One region of the Streptomyces sp. NPDC111606 genome, then DNA from elsewhere that is predicted to be linked to it. Evidence: riboswitches for the same ligand, from Rfam matches in the RefSeq annotation. Region 1 holds a riboswitch; each other region holds the start of a gene.

Region 1 (2,257 bases):
GCGAAGGCCAGGGCCTTCTCCGCCTTGGTCGCGTACGAGGAGTCCGACGCGGACGAGTCGGAGGAGGACGAGTCGGACGAAGACGAGTCGGACGAGGAGTCGTTGCTCTCCTGCTGCTGGGCCGCTTCCTGGCGCCGCTGCTCGGCCGCCTCTTGCTGGCGGGCCAGTTCCGCCGCCTTGCGGGCGGCCTCCTCCTCCTTGCGCTTCTCGATCGCGGCGAGGCGCGCCTTCTCCTCCGCCGTCAGCTTCGACAGCAGTTCGCGTGCGTCGGCGAGCTTCTGCTGGACGGTGGACTTGGCCGTCCGCAGGTCGTTCTGCGACTCGGTGAGCGTCTCGAGGCTCTGGGCGGCCTCCTGGCGCTTCTTCATCGTCGCGGACTGCTGGGTGAAGTAGTCGTCGACCGATTCCTTCTGGCGGCCCGTCATGCGGTCCATCAGCTGGGTCTGGTCGAAGTAGTCCTGCGGGGTGTCCGCCAGGAGGAAGGTCGCCGTGTCGGGGGCCGAGGCTCCCGTGCGGTACTGGGCGGCTGCGTTGCGGCCGAGTTCCTCGCGTGCGTCGTTGAGCTTCTGGGTGCGCTGGGCGACGTCGTCGAGGAGGGTGTCGACGCGCTTGCGCTGCTTCGCGGTCTTCTCCTTGGCCGCGTTGTACTTCTCGGTCGCCGACTCCGCCTGGCGGTAGAGGTCGTCGACCTTCTTCTCGACCTCCTCGAGGCTCGGCTTGTCGTCCGTCGAGGGGCTCGCGTTGGCCGTCTGGGACAGCAGGGCGACGGACGTGAGGGCCGCCGTGGCGAGGGCGGGGGTCCGTATGCCTGCTACGCGCGTACCAGCGGGACGCGACTTGCGGTGCGACGCCAAGGGAGGCGACTCCTTCCATGCTCCGCCTACCGAGTTAGCTGTCGGGTTCGGGCGGGTGTTTCGGAAGGGTTGCCCTACGGCCGTCCCCCGGGCGGGAGTCGAGCCGATTCACCCCAAGTTCGGTGGGTCCCCGGCTCCGGGTTGCACGGCGGCGCTCCGGACTCGGCGGAGGCCGTGCGGCCCGGCGTCGTTCGCCGGTGGGGGTCGTACGGCCTGTCCGGCACGGTAGCCAACTCGTGTGGCCCCTGTGAAGGTTGATGTTCGATATGCCCGATACGTTTTCGTGACCTTGGCGATGTGTGTCGTGGATCGCGGTCGATGTGGGGCTGTTGGTGGCTGCTTGTCAGATTTTCTGAGGGTGGCGTGCATGTGGGAGGGATTAGGGCGGTTGGGTTCGAGGGGTTGCGCATCGTAATGGGATGGTTCTGCAGGGTGAGGGGGGTGTTGGGGTGTGCGGGGTTCGAAGATCGATGAGTGCTGAAACAGGTGATGTTCTCAGGGTGGCGGCGGGCTGTCAGTGGGGCGCCCTAGACTCGGAGAGCGATGAGCAGCCTCTTTGACGACAGCTTCCTGGCGGACCTCCAGGCCCCGCGGGCCCATGCGGGCGAACCTCCGCCGCCGCCCGAGGACGATCACGCTCCGGAGCCGGTTCCGGACGATCTGTTCGGCGGGAAGTTCGACATGCCGCCGGACCGGGACGAGTACTACCGCGACGGCGCCCCGCGCCCGGCCCTCGACGCGGCCGCGCTGCTGGAGGGGCTGAACGAGAACCAGCGTGCGGCCGTCGTCCACTCCGGCGGCCCGCTGCTCATCGTGGCCGGAGCCGGGTCCGGCAAGACGCGTGTGCTCACCCATCGCATCGCGCACCTGTTGGCTGAGCGGAATGTGCATCCGGGGCAGATCCTCGCGATCACCTTCACCAACAAGGCCGCGGGTGAGATGAAGGAGCGTGTCGAGCAGCTCGTCGGCCCGCGCGCGAACGCGATGTGGGTGATGACCTTCCACAGCGCGTGCGTCCGCATCCTGCGCAGGGAGAGCAAGAAGCTCGGGTTCACCTCGTCGTTCTCGATCTACGACGCTGCCGACAGCAAGCGGCTGATGGCGCTGGTATGTCGTGATCTGGATCTCGACCCCAAGCGTTTTCCGCCCAAGTCCTTCAGCGCCAAGATCAGCAATCTGAAGAACGAGCTGATCGACGAGGAGGACTTCGCCGCCCAGGCGACGGACGGCTTCGAGAAGACCCTCGCGCAGGCGTACGCCCTGTACCAGTCGCGGTTGCGGGAGGCCAACGCCCTCGACTTCGACGACCTGATCATGACGACGGTCAATCTGCTGCGCGCCTTCCCGGACGTCGCCGAGCACTACCGTCGGCGGTTCCGGCATGTGCTGGTGGACGAGTACCA
Region 2 (2,257 bases), on a different contig from region 1:
TGACCGGATGCGGGGTGGTGTTCCATGTGGCGTCGCCGTTCCTCATGCCGGAGAAGATCAAGGACGGCAGCAGGGACGTCGTCGACCCGGCCCTGCTCGGCACCCGCAATGTGCTGGCGGCCGTCGAGCGGACACCCACAATCGAAAGACTCGTCCTCACCTCGACCGTGGGTGCGATCTTCGGCGACTACGCCGACGTACTGGCCATGGACGACGCGGTGCTGTCGGAGCGCCACTTCAACACCACCAGCACGGTGGAGAACAACCCGTACCACTACGCGAAGACGGTCGCGGAACGCGCGGCGTGGGACGCGGAGGCAGCCCAGGGCCGCTGGCGGATGGTGTCGGTCAACCCCGGCCTGATCCTGGGCCCCTCCCTCACCCCCACCTCCGAGTCCGGCAGCCTCTTCCTGCTGGAGGAGCTGTTCAAGGGCTACTTCTTCTACGGCGCACCCGACTTCAGCTTCACCACGGTGGACGTGCGCGAGGTGGCCGACGCGCACATCGCGGCGGCCCGGAACCCGGACGCGAAGGGCCGCTACATCCTCGCCGCCCCGACCATGACGTCCTTCCAGGAGATGTCCCGCATGATCCGGGCCCGCCATCCCCGTGACCTGCGCCTCCCGCGCACCGCGCTGCCGCACTGGCCGGTTCACGTCCTGGGCCCGGCGTTCGGGCTGAGCCAGGACTACATCCGCAAGCACCTCGGCATCCGGTTCCAGGTGGACAACAGCCGCAGCATGAACGAGCTGGGCATTACCTACCGTCCGATCGAGCAGACGGTCCTCGATCATTACGAAGCGTGGCGAAGTCAGCGCGCCGCGAGATGAATCCGGTCTCCTTCTCACTCAGAGCGTCGAAGGTCACAAAAACGTATCGGACATTTCACATGTCAATCTTCACGCGGGGCTCACAAGTTGGTTAGGTTACGCATCGGACCGCACGACGACCTCCGGCGAACCCCGCCGGGACGCGCGGCCTCCGCCGAGTCCGGTGCGCACCCGCAAGGGTCCACTGGAGCCGGGGACCCAACCGAACTTGGGGTGAATCGGCCCAACCGCCCTTCGGGGCAGGGGCCGTAGGGCACACCTTCCGGAGACGACCGCCCGAACCCGTCAGCTAACTCGGTAGGCGGAGTACGGAAGGAGTACGTCACCCATGGCGCCGGAACGCACCGCGCGTCCGGGGGCACTGAGCCTCCCTGGCATGCGCAATTCCGCACTCGCGTCGGCAGCCCTGACCTCTGTGGCCCTGCTCGCCCAGACGGCCAACGCTGCCCCCTCTGCCGCGGACGAGGCGCCGAGCCGCGAGGAGGTCAGCCGGCGGGTCAGCTCCCTCTACGACCAGGCCGAGTCGGACACGGGGACCTTCAACGCCACCCGCGCGGCGGCGACGGGATCGCGGGCGCGCACCGACCGGCCGACGGACACCGCACGCCGGGCCGCCGCCACGCCCCGCGACGACGAGAGCAGGCGCAGCGACCCCGCGCTCGACAGCGTCGCGCGGCAGTGGTTCGACGCCGCCCGGGCGAAGGTGGGTCCGATTGTTCCGGCAGTGCTGCCGACCGACCGGATGCCCGACCGCCCCGCCGGGACGCGGTCCCAGCGCCCGGCGGACGGCCCCGATCAGGCGCGGGAGTCGTCGGGCCGCAGCGCCCTGGAGCTGCCCGCCGCGCCGGTCGCCGAGCTGACGTCCGGTGCGGCCACCCGGACGGCTGCCGTGGCCGAACTGACCGCCGGGCCCGTTGCCGCGCTTCCGGCCGCTTCGGAGGCGCTGCAGCAGACGACCGCCGGGAGCGCCCTCGCTCTGCCCGTCCCGGCCGCCGAACTCACGGCCGAGCCGCAGGAGCGGTCCGCTCTGCGCACGACCAAGGAGCAGAACCAGCGCAAGCTCGACCGGGCACGCGCCTTGTTGTCCGCGTACAGCGCGCGGCAGAGCGCGCCGCTCGCGGCGATCGAGGCGGCGCCGGTCACCGAAACCTGGAGTGCCACGCCGACCCAGGTACAGCCCTCGGCCGAGGCACAGCCCTCGGCCGACGCACAATGGCAGGCACTGCAGGCACAGGGGCCGAACGGCCTCACCACGGTCCCGGCCGGCACGACGGCCTGGGGCGCGCCGGCGCCCTGGACCACCACGCCGGACCCGCTCACCGACCCGCTCCCGACAGTCACCACGCCGGACCCCCTCACCGACCCGCTCCCGGTAGTCATCGCGAGCCAGGCCATTGCCACGGACCGGAACGCAACCGCAGGTCCGG
Region 3 (2,257 bases), on a different contig from region 1:
CAGCTCCGGGCCGATCTGCTCGATGACGGCGAGGACGGCCTTCTCCACGCCCTTGCCGAGGTAGCGGTTCGAGTCGCCGTCGCGGAGCTCGATGGCCTCGAAGGCGCCCGTCGAAGCGCCGGACGGAACGGCGGCACGACCCGTGCTGCCGTCGTCGAGGCCGACCTCGACCTCGACCGTGGGATTGCCTCGGGAGTCCAGGATTTCCCGGGCTACGACGACGTCGATGGACGGCACGAGTATCTCCTTCTTGGGATGTGAAGCACTGTGTCGCTGGTGGTGCGGGGCTGTGAGCCTTGCGACTAGAGCCTAACCGCCCCGGGGACATCGGCAGCCGACCGACCGTCCCGTGGACAGGACCGAACCGTACCCATTGTTCCCTATCGGAACAAAGGGTGGGTGACTTACAGGGAAAGAAAAAGCCCCGCTCCGGTGCGTACGGGGGAACACGCACCGGAGCGGGGAGCCCGTGGGGGACGGGGGTGACCCTCACGAGGTCTTCAATATGAGTTCCACGGATGTGAGGGCCCTGCGGTTCAGCTGGAGGCCGCGTATTACTTCAGGTGCAGCTGCTGACCCGGGTAGATCAGGTCGGCGTCCTCGACGATGTCCTTGTTCAGCTGGAAGAGCTTCTCCCAGCCGCCCTTGACCTTCTTCTCCGCGGCGATCGAGCTGAGGGTGTCACCCTTGGCGACCTTGTACTCGCCGTCGCCCTTCTTGACCTTCTTGCCGGTCGGGGTGGTAACGGTCTTGGTCGACTTCTTCTCGGCCGCCGGGCGCTCGGCGGAGCGGGAGGCCGGCTGCTCCTCGGTGGCGCGGGGGGCGGACTCGGTGCTCTGCGAGGAGCCGGAGCCGCTGTACGCGGCGCTCGACAGGCCGGTGCCACAGTGCGGCCAGGCACCCTTGCCCTGGCCCGCGAGGACCTTCTCGGCGATCTCGATCTGCTGGGCCTTGGTGGCCTTGTCGGCGGTGGCGGCGTACGCCGTGCCGCCGTACGCGGCCCAGGTGGAGGCGGAGAACTGCAGGCCGCCGTAGTAGCCGTTGCCGGTGTTGATGGACCAGTTGCCGCCGGCCTCGCACTGGGCGACGGCGTCCCACTCGGAGGCGGTGGCGGCGGAGGCGCTGCCGGCCGCCATCAGCGGGGCGGCGACGGCGGCGCCGGTGACGCCGACGACGGCTATGGCGCGAGCGGCCTTGGACGGACGACGGTGCTTGCCCTTGCTGGAAAACAGCATGGTGGATCCCCTCACCGACGCCTGCGAGGTGAGCTGTCGGGTTCGGGCCGGTTGAGTTGCCCGGCCGCGCTCGTCCGCCTTTCGGCTCGCGTTGCGCGGCTTCACCCCGAGCCGGCTCCGGCGTGCGGCCCCGAAGGGCCTCAACTGCCGGACCCGGCGCTTACCTTGGGTCCCCCGCTCCTGCCTACGGCGCTTGACGCGACGACTGTTCCCGTGCGGCCGCTGGCAGGATTCGGCGTTGCGGCAGCCGGGGCTCGCGGTGACGAGCGATCACGACCGTAGACACCCGATTCCCGGAATTACAAAGACGATCAGGGCTTCTGAGATCTATCTCTCACTGCATTCAAAACGGACATTCAGGTGCGAAAGGTGACGCGAACTCTCGCTGTTTTTCGCCCCGTTCGGCCCTTATTCGACGGGGACGTCCAGGGTCTGACCGGGGGTGATGTCGTTCGCGTCGCCGCCGATGGCGCCCGCGTTCGCGTCATACAGCGCCCGCCACCCGCCCTCGAGGTCAAGGGAGTCGGCGATGGAGGCCAGCGTGTCGCCGGCGCGGACCTTGTACGAGGCATGGCGGCCGGAGGTCTCGGCGGCCGGGTCGGCGGCCTCGCTCTCGTCGGCACTGGGCCCACGGTGACGTCCGGCGCCGGCCTCCTCGCCCGTGAGCGCACTGGTGTCGACGAGGCTCCAGGCGCCCACATCTTGCACCCAGTTGTCCTGATTACCCCCGTCCGAGGTCTCCACGGGAGAGCTGTCGGGCGACTTGGAGGCCTTGGCGTCAGGTGACGCGTCAGGCTTCGCCGAGTTGTCCGCCTTGGACGACGAGGAAGGGGAGGAAGAGGGAGAAGAGGATGAATTCCGGGGCGATTCGGACGAAGCGCTGGGGGATTCACTCGACGAGCTCGACGGGCCGTCGCTCGCGTTCGACGAGTTCGAGGAGCCCGGCGAGTCGGACGAATTGGACGAATTCGATGAGCCGGGCGAATCGAGCAAGCCGGAGGATCCGGACACCTCGGAGGGTG

What was found. Region 1 has a riboswitch for cyclic di-AMP ahead of ACZ7M7_RS08320 (C40 family peptidase). Riboswitches for the same ligand answer to the same signal wherever they lie in the genome.
Region 2: another riboswitch for cyclic di-AMP. It lies ahead of ACZ7M7_RS19835 (C40 family peptidase); the one in region 1 lies ahead of ACZ7M7_RS08320 (C40 family peptidase).
Region 3: another riboswitch for cyclic di-AMP. It lies ahead of ACZ7M7_RS38415 (transglycosylase family protein); the one in region 1 lies ahead of ACZ7M7_RS08320 (C40 family peptidase).

The regions. Positions count from the first base shown of each region.
Region 1 is NZ_JBVKBY010000002.1:89,818-92,074, forward strand. Features, by position in the region: gene ACZ7M7_RS08320 (C40 family peptidase) at 1-854, opposite strand, end outside; cyclic di-AMP (ydaO/yuaA leader) riboswitch at 863-1,032, opposite strand; gene pcrA (DNA helicase PcrA) at 1,398-2,257, shown strand, end outside.
Region 2 is NZ_JBVKBY010000005.1:251,318-253,574, forward strand. Features, by position in the region: gene ACZ7M7_RS19830 (NAD-dependent epimerase/dehydratase family protein) at 1-830, shown strand, start outside; cyclic di-AMP (ydaO/yuaA leader) riboswitch at 973-1,150, shown strand; gene ACZ7M7_RS19835 (C40 family peptidase) at 1,207-2,257, shown strand, end outside.
Region 3 is NZ_JBVKBY010000014.1:109,941-112,197, forward strand. Features, by position in the region: gene eno (phosphopyruvate hydratase) at 1-237, opposite strand, end outside; gene ACZ7M7_RS38415 (transglycosylase family protein) at 555-1,235, opposite strand; cyclic di-AMP (ydaO/yuaA leader) riboswitch at 1,239-1,437, opposite strand; gene ACZ7M7_RS38420 (transglycosylase family protein) at 1,644-2,257, opposite strand, start outside.